DNA from 3 places in the Streptosporangium sp. NPDC023825 genome. Region 2 is predicted to be linked to each of the others. Evidence: riboswitches for the same ligand, from Rfam matches in the RefSeq annotation. Region 2 holds a riboswitch; each other region holds the start of a gene.
The links. Region 2 has a riboswitch for cyclic di-AMP ahead of AB0G15_RS10590 (hypothetical protein). Riboswitches for the same ligand answer to the same signal wherever they lie in the genome.

Region 1: it holds a riboswitch for cyclic di-AMP, as region 2 does, so the genes downstream of both, AB0G15_RS07480 (C40 family peptidase) here and AB0G15_RS10590 (hypothetical protein) in region 2, are expected to answer to the same signal.
Region 3: it holds a riboswitch for cyclic di-AMP, as region 2 does, so the genes downstream of both, AB0G15_RS15450 (NlpC/P60 family protein) here and AB0G15_RS10590 (hypothetical protein) in region 2, are expected to answer to the same signal.

What each region holds. Positions count from the first base shown of each region.
Region 1 covers NZ_JBFAAE010000005.1:265,781-271,391, reverse strand. Annotated here, with positions in the region: gene AB0G15_RS07495 (glycosyltransferase family 4 protein) at 1-760, opposite strand, end outside; gene AB0G15_RS07490 (M48 family metallopeptidase) at 757-2,034, opposite strand; gene AB0G15_RS07485 (hypothetical protein) at 2,031-2,909, opposite strand; gene AB0G15_RS07480 (C40 family peptidase) at 3,122-3,631, opposite strand; cyclic di-AMP (ydaO/yuaA leader) riboswitch at 3,765-3,923, opposite strand; gene AB0G15_RS07475 (hypothetical protein) at 4,423-4,572, opposite strand; gene AB0G15_RS07470 (NlpC/P60 family protein) at 4,770-5,611, opposite strand, start outside.
Region 2 covers NZ_JBFAAE010000008.1:177,945-183,555, forward strand. Annotated here, with positions in the region: gene AB0G15_RS10570 (roadblock/LC7 domain-containing protein) at 90-470, shown strand; gene AB0G15_RS10575 (hypothetical protein) at 475-1,377, shown strand; gene AB0G15_RS10580 (roadblock/LC7 domain-containing protein) at 1,448-1,834, shown strand; gene AB0G15_RS10585 (hypothetical protein) at 1,847-2,218, shown strand; gene AB0G15_RS10590 (hypothetical protein) at 2,330-3,157, opposite strand; cyclic di-AMP (ydaO/yuaA leader) riboswitch at 3,406-3,557, opposite strand; gene AB0G15_RS10595 (DUF4253 domain-containing protein) at 3,981-4,844, opposite strand; gene AB0G15_RS10600 (IclR family transcriptional regulator) at 5,107-5,611, shown strand, end outside.
Region 3 covers NZ_JBFAAE010000014.1:89,540-95,150, forward strand. Annotated here, with positions in the region: gene lysX (bifunctional lysylphosphatidylglycerol synthetase/lysine--tRNA ligase LysX) at 18-1,520, shown strand; gene AB0G15_RS15445 (LuxR C-terminal-related transcriptional regulator) at 2,658-2,858, shown strand; gene AB0G15_RS15450 (NlpC/P60 family protein) at 2,940-3,902, opposite strand; cyclic di-AMP (ydaO/yuaA leader) riboswitch at 3,995-4,140, opposite strand; gene AB0G15_RS15455 (amino-acid N-acetyltransferase) at 4,477-5,130, shown strand; gene AB0G15_RS15460 (RDD family protein) at 5,359-5,611, shown strand, end outside.

The DNA.
Region 1 (5,611 bases), on a different contig from region 2:
CCGGCACCGGGCCGGTGATCCTCACCGAACCGCCCATCGGCCGGGCCAGCCGCTCCAGGGTCCTGCGGTACGGGCCCCCGCCGACGATCAGGAGCACCGCGCCGGGCACGTCACCGACCACGCCGGGCCAGGCCCGCAGGAGCGTGTCCTGGCCCTTGCGCGGCACCAGCCTGGACAGGCAGACCACCACCGGCCGCTCCCCCAGGCCGAGTCGCGCGCGCACCCGCCCCCCGCCGGCCCCCGGGTGGAACACCCCGGTGTCGACGCCGGGCGCGAGCCGCACCAGTTTGTCCGCCGCTATCACCCTGGCCAGCCGCCGCCGGGTGTACTCCCCCAGGTAGGTGACCACGTCGGCGTCCGCCCCGATCCTGGCGAGCACCCGGCGGCCGATCGGGATCCCGGCCCAGCCCGCCTCGTGGCCGTGGGTGACCATGACGACGCGACGGGCCCCGGCCTCGCGCATCCGGGGCGCGAGCAGCCCGAGCGGCGCCGCCGCCCCGAAGACCACGGTGTCGCACCCGAACTCGGCGACCAGCCCGGCGGCCCGGCGGGCGACGGCGGGCGACGGCAGCATCAGCGAGGTCGGGTGCCGCACGACGGGGTACGGCTGGCGCAGGTCGAAGGCCGCGCTGCCGGCCCACCGGGGAGCGTAGACGACGACGGAACCGGGCGGGCGGCGGGCGATGAGACCGTACACGAACGACTGGATCCCCCCCGCGCGGGGCGGGAAGTCGTTCGTGACGACCAGCGTGCGGCTCACGGTTCGGGGAGGCCGTTCAGCCTCGCCCAGGATCGCGCCAGGGCGATGCGCTGCGGCGTCGTGGGGTGCGATGCATAAAGTACATATTCGACTAGATCGGGCGACAAATCCGAAATGTTGGTAGCCGCCAGTCGTTTCTGCATGGCGACGAACGTCGCCGGGTCCCTGGTCAGGTCCAGCGCGTGCACGTCCGCACGGGCCTCGATCTGCCTGCTCACCAGGTTCTGGGCCGGTCCCGACAGGACGGTGGCCAGGCTCAGCAACCCCATGACCAGGCCCACCGCCCTCGGGTCACCCAGGGAGGAGATCCCCGCCCTGCGCCGTACGACCCCCGCGGAGGTCACCGCGTAGAGCAGGCACGCCCCGAACGCCGCGCCCAGGCCGCCGACGAGCGTTCCCGACAGCACGTCGCCCGCCTTGGCGTGGCCCAGCTCGTGGGCGACCACCAGCTCGACCTCGCCGGCGGGCGCGCGGAGCAGCGTGTCGTAGACCACGATCCTGCGGGTCGCGCCGAATCCGGAGACGTAGGCGTTGAGCGCGGTGGTCCGCCGGGAGGCGTCGGCGACGAGCACGTTCTCGACGGGCACACCGTCCCTGGCGGCCATGGCGAGCAGGTCGTCGCGGAGTTGCCCGGCCTCCAGCGGCCTGAAGTCGTTGAAGACCGGCTCGATGAGCACCGGGTAGGCGAAGGAGGCCACCACGGTCAGGACGAACGCCCCGGCCGCGGCGGGGATCCACCAGCGCCGGTAGCGCCGCGCCAGGGCGATCACCGCCAGCACCATGATCGCGGTCAGCGCGGTGCCGATGCCGGTGCTCTTGGCCCGGTCGGCCGCCCACGCCGGCCAGGCCTGGGTGGACAGCCCGAAGTCGCGCAGGTAGCTCTCCGACCACATCCCCAGGGGCCAGCGCAGGATCGCCACGGCCACCGACAGCGCCAGCACGCCGAGGAGCGCCCGCAGCCACCAGGGGCCCGGCAGCCGGCCGGCGAGCCGCGCGCCCAGCGGGGTGGCGACCAGCACCCCCGCCACGACCAGCGTCAGGCCGAGCGACAGGTAACCGGGAACGCTGACCAGCGCGTCGAACGTCTCGGCCCTGGCGATCTGCTCGGCGGTGAAGTCGCGGGCCGGATCGGGGACGACGGCCGGGGCCCCCTCGGGCAGCGCCCTCCAGGGCGTGGTGAACGCCACGACCGCCACCGTGACCACCCCCAGGACGGCCAGCGCCCACCCCGCCGACCGCACGCCCGCGGGCGTGTCCGTCGTGCTCAGCGTCACGTGAGTTCCTCCCTGAGGTAGTCGCGCCAGGCTCGGGTGAACTCGGCCACCGGCAGGCCCAGCGTGCTGTCGACATCGCTACCGTAGAGCCTCACCAGGGCCTTCTCGCCGAAGCGCTCCGCGACGAACCGGCAGGCGAGCCACGCCTCCTCGTACGCCTGCGCGAGCCTCGGCGCGCCGGGGGCGAAGTCGGCCGGGACGGGGAGCCTGGCGGGCAGGACGCCCGAGCGCACCTCGGCGGCCAGCTCGGCGGCGGCCGTGCGCACCGCGATCCCGGCGTCGCGGTAGCCCGCGTAGTCGGCGAAGCCCTCCGACAGCCACATCGGCACCCGGCCGCCGCGCGTCGCGCCGGTGGCCACGTGGGCGAGCTCGTGGGTGATCACCACGTCCCTGCCGGTCGCGGTGAGCCGGGCGTACCCCGACGGCAGGACGATCACCCGGTCCGCGGTCGCCATCGCGGCCAGGCCGCGGGTGCTCCCGGCCCCGGCGAGCGCCGCGGCCTCGGCGTCGGTGGCGGGGAAGAGGACCACCGCGGGGACCGGCCCCCAGATCGCCGCGATCGTCGCGCGGGCCCGGTCGGCCCTGGCCGCCAGGTCCCGCAGGACGGCGGACGGGACGCCGTGGCCGATCACGAGGGAGTGCTCGCCCCGGACGGTGACCGCGGCGCCCGGCCACAGGTCGCGGGGATCGCGCGGGCTCCGGGAGGCGTACGGGACAGGCGGAGGGGTCCGGGCGCCGTACGGGTCAAGGGAGCGGGGGGCGCGTGGAAGGGGCGCGGCTCCGGCCAGGAGAGGTCCCGTCCCGGCGAACGGACCGGCGCTCATCAGCGCCAGCATCCCGGCGAGCACGGCGCGGCGCCCTTTCGGGACGGACATACGAGCCGATGGTACTCGACCGGCATGGAGCGGCCCCGGCCCTCCTGGTGGAGGGCCGGGGCCGCTTTTCCGTGCTCGGGCGCGTGCTCGGGCATGTGCTCGAGCGCGTGCCCGGACGCGGGCTCAGGCTCAGGTTCCGAACCTGGGCTCCGTGCTCACGCGTGGATCCCGGGCCCCGCGCTCACGCGCGGGCCTTGGGCTCCGTGCGGGGCTCAGGCCCCGGGCCGTACCGCTCCGGCGAAGGAGGACCTGTAGTAGCCCGCCAGCCTCACGATACGGACCGTCTTGCCGCTGCTCGGCGAGTGGACCATCCTGCCCTTGCCGACGTACATGCCGACATGGCCCTTTCCACTGAAGAACAGCAGGTCACCGGGGTGCAACTTGCTCCACGAGACCTTTTTCCTGATCGACCTGTACTGGCTGTGCGTGATCCTGGGAAGGGACACGCCCGCCTTCCGCCAGGCGTACCGGACGAGCCCCGAGCAGTCGAACGCTCCGGGACCGGAGGCTCCCCACCGGTACGGATCGCCGATCTGCTTCTTGGCCGCCGAGACCGCCTTACCGGCCCGGATCCTCTGCAGTGCCGCCCTGCTCTTTTTGGCCTTGCCCTTGGCCTTGGACTCAGCCTTGGTCCCGGCCTGGGAGGCGGTCTTGTTGGTGCTCTCGGCCTTCTCGGAGACACCGGCCGCGCTGTTGACCAGTATCTCGGAGGGGCCGTCCACCGCCTGCGCCGCCGTGGGCCCCAGGGTGACCGCTCCGGCTGAGGCGGTCAGGGTGAGGGCGATGCCGCCGAGGGAAAGGCGGAAAAGGCGCGACAGACGGGGGTTGTACGGGGTGGTAGACAGGATTTCTCCTTGGGACTTCCACTGATGCCTACCGGGTTAGCTGACGGATTCGGGCTTGGAAGATGCCCTACGGCAAAACGCGCCGATTCACCCCTGGCCACGCTGTATCGGGCCTTTTGGGTCCCCGGTTCCATGCCTCCTGGCTGCATAGATTCGGCGGGCCGCCGCGATGAGCCCTGCCCCCGGGTGGGGGCACGGCGGCCGATTGGATTTCTATAGGGACACCGGCCCGAAGACCGACATTCGCCGCGACGGCGTGGCTTGCACGTCGCGACGCCAGAAGTTACCCCGATCTCCAACTTTCGGCAAAGCATTCGCCAAATTGGGAGATCGACAACCTCTCTTGATCTTCCTGTTACCCCTGCTTAATGGCTATTTATGCTATTGAGATATGACTCTCGTCACACCCTTCTCGCCAGTCCGACAAATCACGATTTATGTAATCTTCATCACACTCACCGCTGATGGAGCGGTCCCGCATGATCCGGCCGGCTGGCCTCAGCGTCCGACGCGCGTGCGGGCGCCGTGGACCGACTCCCGGAAGTCCGCCCGGCGATCTCGAATCCGGCGGCGTCGAGCATCCGTTCGGGGAGCCACCCGAAGGTGCCGTACCCGGTGCGCAGATGCTCGGCACAGTCGTCGCGGGTGCAGCCCAGCGCGGGCGTGGCTCAGCGCGGGTGCAGCCCAGCGCGAGTGCAGCCCAGCGCGGCATCGCCCGCCACGCCGTCGAGCCGGCGGCCGAGCACGGCGTCGGCGTCGGCGTCGAGGCGCCCGGGACCGGCGCACGCGAGCTCGTCGGGCGTCGATGGCTTGATCATGTTCCGATGCCGGCGGTGCCGCCGCGTCCGGCACACCCGGTTTCCCGGCGTCCCATCACGCGCGAGACGGGGCCGGCGCACCGGTTTACCCGGCGTCCTGTCACGCGCGAGACGGGCCGGCACATCCCGTTTCCCGGCGTCCCGTCACACGCCAGGCGGGGCCGGGACGCCCCCGGTGGGAGCGCGGCCCGGCCCGGTCAGGGGCGGACGGCTCCGACGATGCGGCGGCCGTAGGCGGACAGCGGGACGACCTTGACGACGTCGCCGGTCTGCGGGGCGTGCACGATCTGGCCGTTGCCCGCGTACATGCTGACATGGCCGAGACCCTCGCTGAAGATGAGGTCGCCCGGCTGGAGTTCGCTCAGCGAGACCTTGCGGCTCGCGCCCCAGCTCCACTGCTCCCAGGTCGTGCGGGGGAGGCTGACTCCCCCGCTGCGCCAGGCGCTCTGGACCAGGCCGGAGCAGTCCCAGCCGCGCGGGCCCGTGCCGCCGTACTGGTAGGGCTTGCCGACCTGGGCGAAAGCGAACTGCAGGGCGGCGCGGGCGTTGCCCGAGGCGGAACCGTCGTACTGGATCCCGGCGCTCTCGGGGTTGCCCGTCCTGAAGGCGTTGAGCTCGCGCAGGATCTTCGTCTGGGCCTTGACCATCTTGTCGGCCTTGGCCTTCTCCCTGGCCAGCTCGTCACGCGTCTCGTCGGCCTCGGCCAGCGCCTTCTTGGCCTGGTCCCGGCTGGTCCGCAGCACCTTGGTGGCCTCGTCGAAGGCGTTCAGGGACTGGGCGCGGGAGGTGGACATCTGGTCGGCGGCGGCCAGACCGCTCAGCAGGGCGCCGGGGTCGGTCTGGTAGATCATGCCTTCCCAGCCGTTGACCACGCCGACCTGGTAGGTGCTGACGGCCATCGTGACGAGCTCCTTGCGCAGCCCGGCCACCTGCTCGTTCTGACGGGTCAGGTCGTCGTTGAGCGTCTTGTACTTCTTCCTGGCCCGCTTCCACTTCTCCGAGGCCTGGTTGTACTTCTCGACGACCTGGTCGGCCTGCT
Region 2 (5,611 bases):
TATCAAAGCCCTAGCCAGGAAGGCCGGTCACCGAGGGATTTCCCTACGCTGACCGGGCGACGCTTGAAGTCGCTGGCGAGGGAGAGCACGTGCTCGGAATCGAAGACTGCCTCACTGAGGTAATGGCCATCCCCGGCGCCCTGGACGCGATCCTCATCGATCAGACCAGCGGGACCGCGGTGGCCACCGGCGGTGCGAGCCGCCACGCCGACGTGGAGAGATCGGCCGCGGGGTTGAGCGAGACCCTGCGCGCGACCCTCGACGGGCTCGCCTTCGCCTCACCCGGCGGTACGGTCCGGATCAGCGACATGATCATCACCACGGACGGCGGCCACCATTTGCTGCGGCCGATGGAAACGCTTTTCGACGGCCCTCTGGTCATTTATGTCAGGCTCGATCTCGAACGCTCGAACCTGGCCCTGGCCCGCCACCGTCTCCAGGCCCTTTCCGGCCGTCTGATATCGACGTGAAATCATGCCGAACGTCGAGAACATCCTCAGCGGGCTCGCCGGCGACCACGCCACCGGTTCCCTGCGGCTCGGCAAGGCGGGGGTCATCTACCTCACCGACGGTCGCGTGACCTACGCCGAGAGCGCGGCGGCCCCCCGGCTGGAGGACCTGCTGGGCGCCTGCCGCGGGATATCCGCCCACGCCGTACGTCAGGTCAGGCAGGCCGCCGGACGCCGGCCGCCGGACGCGCGGACCCCCCAGCCGTCGGGGGGCGAGCAGCTGGTCGCGCAGGGCCTGCTCACCCGCGGGGAACTGGAGTTCTGCGTGCTGAGCGCGGTGCTCGACGCCGCGTACTTCCTGCTGCAGGCCACCGGGCACCGGCCCAGGTTCCGGCGGGGAGAGCTGCACTGGCTCGGACCGCAGTGGTACTTCGACGCGACCGGCCTGCTCCGGGAGTGCGAGCGAAGGAAGGCACAGTTGGAACAGACCTGGCCGTCCGCGGAGCTGGACACGCTCCCGGTCGTCCCGCTGGGGCGCATCAGCGCCCAGCGGGTGGTGCTGAGCTCGCTCCAGTGGGAGGTGCTCGTCGGAGCCGACTGCACGGCGACCCCGGCCGACCTGGCGCGCAAGCTGGGCCGTCCCGCGTACTCGGTACTGCTCGCCGTACGGCAGCTCGCCTCGTCCGGGCTGCTCCGCCTCCCGGAGCCCGCTCCGGCGGAGACTCCCGGGACTGCCGGGACTCCCGGGACCGCCGGGACTCCCGGGGCGCCGGACCCGCTGCCCAGGCGGACGAGGGGTGCCACGGAGATCCCCGCGGCCGCCGCGGGTTCTCCTGAGACCTCGGAGTGGCTCCCCAGGGCGAACGGGGACCCGGCCGACGTCAACCTGCTCATCCGGCTCAGGAACGCATTGGAGGCCATGACTTGAGCGACTTGAGCGACTTGAGCCCGGTCACATGCCGATAAGGCTGCGGACGCTGAAGCTGATCGGAAGGAGGATGCCGGTGGAACTGCGTGAGGAGATACGGCGCGAGATGGCGGCGCTGCGAGAACGCATACCCGACGTGAACGGAAGCATCGCGTGCAGCGTCGACGGTCTGACGATAGCGAGCGACCTGGAAAGGGACACCGAGCAGACCGGGGCGCTCTCCTCCGCGGTGCTGGCCCTCAGCCGCCGGATGACGAGCATGGCCGGCAAGGGCACCTTCGAGGAGACGTTGATCTCCGGCACCAACGGCTACGCGGCGTTCTACGCCGCCGGACCCAAGATCGTCCTCACAGTCCTGGCGCGCCCGGGGACCAACCTCGGGCTGCTCCGGCTGGAGGGCCGCAAGACGGCGGCCAGGCTGGCCGCCGCCAGCTCGCGCACATCGATACCCCAGTGATCGGAGACAGCAATGGGCAACATGGACATCTCGCTCAAGGAGATGATGACGATCGACGGTGCCGTCGGCGCGGTCGTCGTCGACTACAACAGCGGGATGGCGCTGGGCGCGCTCGGCGGGTCCAAGGACCTCGACCTCCAGATCGCGGCCGCGGGTAACACCGAGGTCGTCAAGGCCAAGATGCGGACCATGGAGTCGCTCGGCCTCAAGGACGGCATCGAGGACATCCTCATCACGCTCGGCACGCAGTACCACGTGATCCGCCCGATCGCGGGCCGGAGCGGCAAAGGGCTGTTCCTCTACCTGGCTCTCGACCGGAACCGGGCCAACCTCGCGCTCGCGCGGCACACCCTGCGCGGCATCGAGGAGAAGCTCGAAGTCTGATCCTCCGGTGCGGTCCGCGCCCCGGGAGGCACGGACCGCACCGGAGTCCTTTCCGCGTCTTTTCTGAGCGTTCCCGGAGGACTCCGGCGGAGGACTCCGGAGGGCGCCGGCTCAGCTCTTCCCGGCGCCGATCTCGGCGGCGCGGGCACCGGCGACGGCCACGCCGGCCGGGGCGTGCCAGGAGGCGGGCTCGACCATGACCTTGGGCTTGCCGGCCCACGGCCGCACCGCCGCGCTCACCGGCTGGGTCTGCACGCCTATCCCCAGTTGCTGGGCCTTGGCGAAGACGACCGTCGGAGGCTTGGCCGGGCTGGTGTCCCTGCGGCTCCAGGCACCGGTGGAGAACGCGACGGGGTGGTTCTTTATCCCCGTACCGTCACCCCACTTGGTGACCACGTACTGGATGTCGATGTGGCCCATCCCGCCGTTGCCGTCCACGCCGAGCGTGCTGGCGTTGAACGTTCCACCGGTCAGGTCGGCGAAGGTCTTGGCGTCGATGTCGATCATGATGCCCTGGTTCGAGGGGGAACCGGGGCCGCGGTCGCCGACGAAGAACTTGGCCTTCTTGCCCTTGTAGATGAGGTAACCCTCGGTGAGCAGGGGCCAGCTCGGGCTGGCGATCATGCCCTTCTGCATCGGCCGGCCGCTGGCGGGCAGCCCGGTGTCACCGGCCCGGCCGGAGGAGTCGTCCCAGAAGTAGGAGGCCGTGGTCGCGCCCTGGAGGAGGACGGACTCGGCGCTGGCCTTCGCCACCCCGACCTCGGGGTCGGCGGTGGCGGCGAAACAGGTGGAGGTGGGCAGCGCCACCGCGACACCGGTGGCGGCGAGGACGCTCGCGCCGACCAGGGCGGCGGCGGCGAGGCGGTTTCCGCGGGACTTGTTCTTCTGCCAGGTGAACTTGCTCAGGCCGTTCTTGTGCAAACCAAAGATGGGACGCATGGAGAAAAGGCTCTTTCGCGAGGGAACGGGGCAGCCACGTGCGACACACCGGAGTGGTGCGGTGGCGGGGACGCGCTCGTCGGAAAAGGGGGCGTAGCCGGAATCTCAGGCAATCGCTACGCGGAGCACGATCTGGAAGGTGCCGCGATCGGGCGCGGCGAGAAGGTACGGGGGGAAGGGGGAAAAGTTCAGGTGGCCGGCACGGACAAGGGCTGCACCGACGTGGTAACGCGGTGATCCATGAGGGGATCTCCTCTCCATCTCGTCTACCGGGTTAGCTGACGGGTTCGGGCGGTGGAGTTGCCCTACCGCCGCGTGGTCGCGGCGGATTCACCCCGGAAACGTGGTTCCCCGGCTCCGGGGCCCCTGAGGGACCCTCGGGATTCGACGTCGGCCGGCCGCTCCCTCTTGTGAAGGGCAGGTCGCCAACCGATAACTGTGGACACTACCCACCCAAACCGGACAAAGCAAAGCAAACACCATGAAAACCCCAGAAGATCTACCTACAAGCTTCAAGGAAGCCTCATCGATCGCCCCGCCAGGCCAACACCCGCCCTACCAGCACGGATGTCTCCCCCATCTCGGGATCCACCCCCGGAACCCCGTCCCGGAGCCCATTCCAGGGCCCCGCCCCCGGAGATCCACACGGGGAACATCCGCCCCGCGGGCCCGTCCCCGGCCGGTCCCGTCCCGTCCCGTCCCGTCCCGTGAAGGTTCACCCAAGGTCCCGCCCCGCAAAGGTCCGTTCAAGGAGAGCCCGTCCCGCGGACCGTCCCCGGCCGGCCGGTTCCGCCAGGTTCCAACCGGTCCCGCCCGGTCCCGCTCAGTCCCACCAGAACGACCAGGCGTTCCTGCCCTTGATCTGCTCGGCGTAGTCGATGAGGTTCCCCGCCCCCTGGATGATGCTGTCGGGGCAGAACGTCCAGTGCTCCGCGGCGACGTGCAGGGCGTGCTCGGAGGTGGTCGGGGGCGCGGCGACGCTGAGGTCGAGGGTGTTGAAACCCATGCCGACCACCCGCACCCCGAACCTGTCCTCCCAGCTCCGCACGACGGCCGCGAGCGGGACCATCCACTCGTTGTGGTTCAGGGCGCCCTGCCAGCCCATGACGGCGAGGGCGTCGGCCCCGCGCTCGACCGCGACGAGCCCGAGAGGGGTCCTGCGCTCGGCCACCAGCCCGGCGTACCAGTCGGCGACCACGCCGGGGTCGGCGGCGAGCCTTCCCGAGGGGGCCGGGCCGGGACACTCGGGGCCGAAAGGGTCGAGCAGTTCCAGCTGGTCGAGGTTGGCCTTGGCGATCCAGTCGGACCAGACCTCGGCCATGAACGCGGCGGCGTGGTAGTTGTCGATCTGACCGGCCGTGTCCGGGGCGATCTGGCCGGCCGACCAGGGCTGGACTGAGTCCTCCAGCAGCACCGGCCACAGGCCCGACCGCTCGTGCTGGGCCCTCAACCGCGCCCAGTACTCGCCGGAGACCGCCACCTCGCTGAGCCAGAACGCCGGACGGCGACGGACGGCGAGCTGGGCGTAACCGGGGTCGGGCCACACCACGTCCCCCGGCGGCAGCTCCACCGAGAGCCTCCGGCCGCCGCCCCCGCCGAGCCCGTCGCCGTCCTCGCTCCCGTCGGCTCCATCGGCGAACAGCTGGCCCAGAACTGGCGGAAGTCGCTCGCTCTCGCAATCGCTCATCTCTACCGATCCGATCCTGACCACGGACCAATTTTGGCCTGTCAACCATCCCGAGGGACAGTTCTGCCCTGGTCCAGGCAAAAATTATCGGTAGTGGGGAGAAACGGAACCGGGCGGGTGCCCGTCCTCCGCCGTCCCGCCCGGCAGGTCGGCCACGGTTTGTTGTGCAGTGCAGAACGTTGTGCTGCAAAGTGGCCGCAGGACGGTGTACTCGCCTACCTTGACCAGGTATTCGATTGCCGGATCACAATGGGAAGCCGCGATGAGTGAGCCCGCCCCGGAACGCAACCAGTCGGCCTCGCTCCGACGTGCCCTCGCCGTCCTCGGGCACGTACGCGACCACGCGGGCGCGGGCCACGGCCTGTCGCTCACCCGGCTCGCCGAGGCGCTCGACATGTCCAAGAGCACGGTGCTCCGGCTGGCCGCCCCGCTCATCGAGGCCAGGCTCCTGGAGCGTGACCGCAGGAGCGGCGCCTACCGGCTGGGCAGCGGCGCCCTGCACCTCGGGCAGGCCTACCTGGCCACCCTCGACCTGCGGACGGTGGCCGCCGAGGAGTCGCACCGCCTGATGGCGGAGGCCGGGGAGACCGTCCACCTCGTGGTCTACGACCCGCCCGACGTGGTCTACATCGACAAGGTCGAGAACGAGACCAACGTGCGCATGGCCTCGCGCATCGGCAGCCGCAATCCCGTCTACCGCACCGCCGTGGGCAAGGCGATCCTCGCCTGGCAGCCGGAGGAGGCCGTCGAGGAGATCGTGGCCGCCG
Region 3 (5,611 bases), on a different contig from region 2:
CGGTACCCTTTGGAACTGTGACCGATGACGTGACGAATCCCGCCGAGGATCTGCCCGAGCAGATGCGCGTGCGCCGGGAGAAGCTCGACCGCCTCCGTTCCGAGAGCGTCGACCCCTACCCGGTGAACTTCCCGCGCACCGCGACCAACGCCGAGATCCGCCAGAAATACGCTGATCTCTCCGCTGACACCGCGACGGGCGACAAAGTGGGCGTCACCGGCCGGGTGATGCTGTCCAGGACCGGCGGCAAGCTCTGCTTCGCCACGCTCCGCGACGGCTCCGGCGACCTCCAGGTCATGGTCTCCCTGGACAGGGTGGGCGAGGAGTCCCTGGCCGCGTGGAAGCGCGACGTCGACCTCGGTGACCACGTGGGCATCGAGGGCGAGGTCATCACCTCCCGCAGGGGCGAGCTGTCCATCCTCGCCGACCGCTGGGCGATCACGTCGAAGTGCCTGCGCCCGCTGCCGGAGAAGCACGCCGGGCTCACCGACCCCGAGGCGCGGGTCCGCCAGCGCTACGTCGACCTCATCGTCAACGACGAGGCCAGGAAGATGGCCCGCACCCGCAGCGCCGTGGTCCGGGCCGTGCGCGACTTCTGGCACGAGGAGGGCTACCTGGAGGTCGAGACGCCGATGCTCCAGCCGATCCACGGCGGAGCCACGGCGAGGCCCTTCAAGACCCACATCAACGCGTACGACATGGAGCTCTACCTCCGCATCGCGATCGAGCTCTACCTCAAGCGGCTGGTGGTCGGCGGTCTGGAGAAGGTCTTCGAGATCAACCGCAACTTCCGCAACGAGGGCGCGGACTCCACCCACAACCCCGAGTTCACGATGCTGGAGGCGTACGGCACGTATCTCGACTACAACGACATCGCCGACCTGACCCAGCGGATGATCCAGAGGGCCGTGCTGGCCGCACTCGGCCACTCCGTGGTCGTCCACCAGGGCCAGGAGATCGACCTCGGTCTGGCGAAGTGGCCTCGGATCACCCTGTACGGGTCGGTCTCCGAGGCGCTGGGCGAGGAGGTCACCACCGAGACGCCCCTGGAGCACGTCCGCAAGCTCGCGGACGCGCGAGAGATCCACTGGGACGCCAAGTGGGGTCAGGGCAAGCTCGTCCAGGAGATCTTCGAGGCCCTCGTCGAGCACACGCTCGTCCAGCCCACGTTCGTCATGGACTATCCGCTGGAGACCTCCCCGCTGGCCCGCACCCACCGGGACAACCCGCTCCTCACCGAGAAGTGGGACCTGATCGGTTTCGGCACCGAGCTGGGCACCGGCTACTCGGAGCTGGTCGACCCGGTCGAGCAGCGCCGCCGCCTCACCGAGCAGTCCCTGCTCGCCGCGGGCGGCGACGTCGAGGCCATGCAGCTTGACGAGGACTTCCTCACGGCCCTGGAATATGCGATGCCGCCCACCGGCGGCATGGGGCTCGGCATCGACCGCCTCGTCATGGCCTTCACCGGCAAGAACATCCGCGAGACCATCCTGTTCCCGCTGGTCAAGCCGACCGGCTGAATCCGGCGGGCGGCGCGCGAGGACGTTATCCCCGTACGGTGGCACCGGGCCGGGCACCACGGCCCGGTGCCACCGCCATGAGGGGCGGCGTCGCCCGGCGACGGCGAGCGGCGACGGCGGGTCCCCGGGCGGAGGCGGCGGGTCCCCGGCCGTGCGCGCGCCGGGGACGAGGCCGGACGCGATCCCTGCCGACCCCGGTCACCGCTCGGGCTCGGGGCGTGATCCGGCCGGGATCCCGTGGGGCGCCGGGCCGGGAGAGCGCCCGAGAGCCTGGTCGGCCGTACCGGGCGGCGCCGCGCCGCCCCCTCCGCCGACCCGCGTCCCGGGCCTTCCCGGGCCGTCCCGCGCCGGTGGACGCGAGCCGGAGCACGAGCCGCGCGGCCGGGTCGCGGTGGAGCGGTTCCCCGGCCGTCTCCGGGCCGTTCCCCGTGCGAGCGCCCCGGGGTCCCCGAGCGAAGCGCCCTCACCGACCCTCACGGGTCGGGGTGGTTCCCCGCGGAGGCGGCCGAGGCGCCCGGGCGCACCCGGCGGGTGGGAGACGGCCGTTGAACCCATGATCCCGCGCAATATCGGACGCATTTCCGTATGGTGCAGAAATCCCTTTCCAGTAGGGCCAATATCGCCCGGACGTTCCGTCGTCGCCACGTGGCACTTCGCGAATGCCGCAAAGCTCCACTCTTGACCCTCATATTTCCGCGTTATCCGTGGTGTGCCGTCAAGGCGGTGAGGACATGGTCGCCGGGAAGAGATCAATTTTTCCCGAGAAATGCGGGCGGGCCGGATCCCCGAGGGGGCGGCTTCGGGGTGCCCGGCGGGGCGGCGGTTCCGGCGAAACCTTGTTCTGCCAGGACTTCGGTCGTCGCAGCCAGGGACGCCTGCCGGCTCGTGCCTGGGCTTGATCATGACATAGCCGCAAAGGCACTGACATATCATGAGTACTTCACGTAGCGCCTGCTATGTCAATACTGGACGCACGCTATGAAGAGTGGAACTTGACGACCTTTGAACAAGGCGTTTACCGTTCCTGGCGGACGGTATTCATTTCCGGCGTCTCGCACCCGGTTTCCAGAGTGGGGGGAGTGACTCTTGATGGCATATCCAGAAGTGGATTCACGCCATGGCGACAGCCCCCTGGGCATGAGCGATATCGGTCTCAGCGACGACGACCTCGTGCTGCTGGCCGAGCTCGCCAAGGGTGTCACGGTCGATCGGGTAGGGCGTCGCCTCGACATCAGCGGCCGGACGGTCAGGCGCAGGCTCAGGGGCATCTGCGACCGCATCGGCGTCGCCACGGCGATCGAGGCCGTGGCCTGGGCGGCCCGCCGCCGCCTGATCTGACGCACCGCCGCGTGTCCGGCAGGTCGGGCCGGACACGCGTGCGGGCCGGACACGCCCGCGGACCCGGTCGCCGACGCCGGTTCAGGCGGCGATGCGGACGCCTCCGACGAAGGGCCGGTTGTCGATCGTGGTGATGTGGACGACGTCACCCGTCTGGGGGGCGTGGACCATCAGGCCCGCGCCGATGTAGATCCCGACGTGGTGCAGGTCGCTGTAGAAGAAGACCAGGTCGCCGGGGCGCAGCTCTTTCCTGGATACGTGGGTGCCCGCGGTCCACTGGTCGCCGGTGTAGTGCGGCAGGCTGATGCCGACCTTCTGGTAGGCCCACATGACCAGGCCGGAGCAGTCGAAGGAGTTGGGCCCCTCGGCGCCCCAGACGTACGGCTTCAGCTGCTGGGTGAGCGCCCAGCGGGTGGCCTCCGCGGCCTTGCCGCTGCCGACGATGGGCACGTTCGTCTTCACCCGGGCGCCCCTGTTGCTGACGGCCCTGGTGCGCACCTCGCTGAACAGGTCGCTCTCGACCCGGTCGACCAACCGCTCGATCTTGGTCCGGTTGCCGTCGATCTCCGCCAGAAGCTTCTTGACCTCCGCGGTCCTGGCCTTGGCGCTGGCCTGGGCCCGCTCGGCGGCCTCGATCGCCCGGCTCACCTGGGCGACCTCCTCGCTCTGCTGCTGCTGGAGCGCGTAGTTGGTGGTGGCCTGGTCGAGGAAGGTGTCGGGATCGGTGGCCTGCGTGAAGGCGAGCCCGGAGTTCAGGCCGCCCGACATGTAGGTGCTCTGCGCCAGGAGGGTGGCCTTGGTGCGACGGGAGGCCAGCTCGGACTCGCTCGACGCGAGGGTCTTCTTGGCGCTCTCGGCGGCCCGCTGGGCCTGCTTGAGCTTGACCCGCTCGCCGTTGTAGCGCTCCGCGAGGACGCCGATCTCCTGGTGCAGCTTCTCGGCCTGTTTGGCCAGCTGCTGGAGGCTGGGCTCGGGGTCCGCGGTGGCGGCCACCAGCGGGGTGCCGAGGGTCAGGGTGGCGAATGCCAGGCCGACGACCGCCATGCGACGGCGCAGCCCTCGCGGCGCGCGTCCTCGAGCGCGGGCCTCGTGGCCCGAATGCTTTCCTCCGCGGTCGCGCGTGCGCTTCACCAACAGGCTCCTCTCCTCGGCCGCCTACCGGGTTAGCTGACGGGTTCGGGCCGGAGGCAGCCCTACCGGGTGCGCCGGTGGCACTCGGATTCACCCCGGAGGACGTGGTGGGTCCCCGGTTCCCCCGCGGGAGATTCGGCGGGTCAGGCTTTTTACGTCTCTGACATCGAGCACGGAGATTAGTGCACCCGTGGTTCCTGCTCAACCAGAACTGCGAATTCAGTAGAGGTTTCGCAACCGAGGTGTCACGAAAAGATCACACCTCAAAATGATCAACATGGCCATTACGCTGCCTTTGCTTCTCGTGTGACGGGTGTGGCGGAGGTCTTCCCAGGTCCGGGACCGTGCCAAAGGTGAGCTGCGGCACATGAGAGGTGCCGCACACCGAGAGTGGTAAAGCGACTGCCAAGGGTCATGTGCGGTCTTCGAGCTGCGAGTTAAGGGTGAGCCGTAATTGAAGACCGGTGAGGACGTACGCTGAACGGTCATGGAGCAGCTTGCTGAGCATTCTCCCGTGCCGGCCGTTCGCGCCTCCGGCGACGGGGAGCGGCGCGCCGGGTCCGCGGGGGCGGAGCGGGGTTCGCCCGGGCAGGGGGCGGGCGCCGAGATCACGGTCCGCCGCGCCCGCACCCAGGACGTGCGGGCCGTCAGGCGGCTCGTCGACACCTACGGCGGTGCCGGCCGGCGCCTGCTGGAGAAGGCCACCGTCACCCTGTACGAGGACGTCCAGGAGTTCTGGGTCGCCACCGACGCGGAGGGGGAGGTGATCGGCTGCGGGGCCCTCCACGTCCTCTGGGAGGATCTGGCCGAGATCCGCACCGTCGCCGTCGATCCGACCCGCAGGGGAATGGGAATCGGCCACCGGATCGTCTCCGCGCTCATTCGCACGGCCGCGGAGCTGGGCCTGCGGCGGGTCTTCTGCCTGACCTTCGAGGTCGAGTTCTTCGCCCGGCACGGATTCCGGGAGATCCAGGGCACGCCCGTCGCCCCGGAGGTCTACGCCGAACTTCTCGCCTCCTATGACGAGGGTGTGGCGGAGTTCCTCGAGCTGGAACACGTCAAGCCCAACACCTTGGGAAACACCCGGATGCTGCTGCACCTGACACGCGAGCCCGACTCTGGTGACTTTAGAGCTGACTGATCGGAAAGGTGACTGTTGATACCTATGTCGATACCTTGTGCAGCAGCATGCATGTGCGTCTGACATTTGCCACATGCGCAGTCTAAGTGAGGTGACGCGGTGAGCACCGGACAGCCGCCGTATCCACAGGATGATCCCGACCGCGATCGCACACCGTCGGGGCAGCCGGATTACGGACAGTACAACGCGGGTCGAGCCCCTGGCGAACTCGACCCTGACGTGACAGTCGTGGGGTACAGGTCGGAGGCCTCACAGCCGAACACCGGCCCAGGGCAGAGCCAGCCCGGATACGGCCAGCAGGGCGGGACCGGCGCGTACGGGCAGCAGCCCGGATACGGCCAGCAGCAGGGTTACGGCCAGCAGCCCGACTACGGGCAGCAGGGCTACGGCCAGCAGCAGGGGTACGGCCAGCAGGGCGGGACCGGCGCGTACGGGCAGCAGCCTGGATACGGCCAGCAGTCCTCCCACGAGCAGCAGGGCT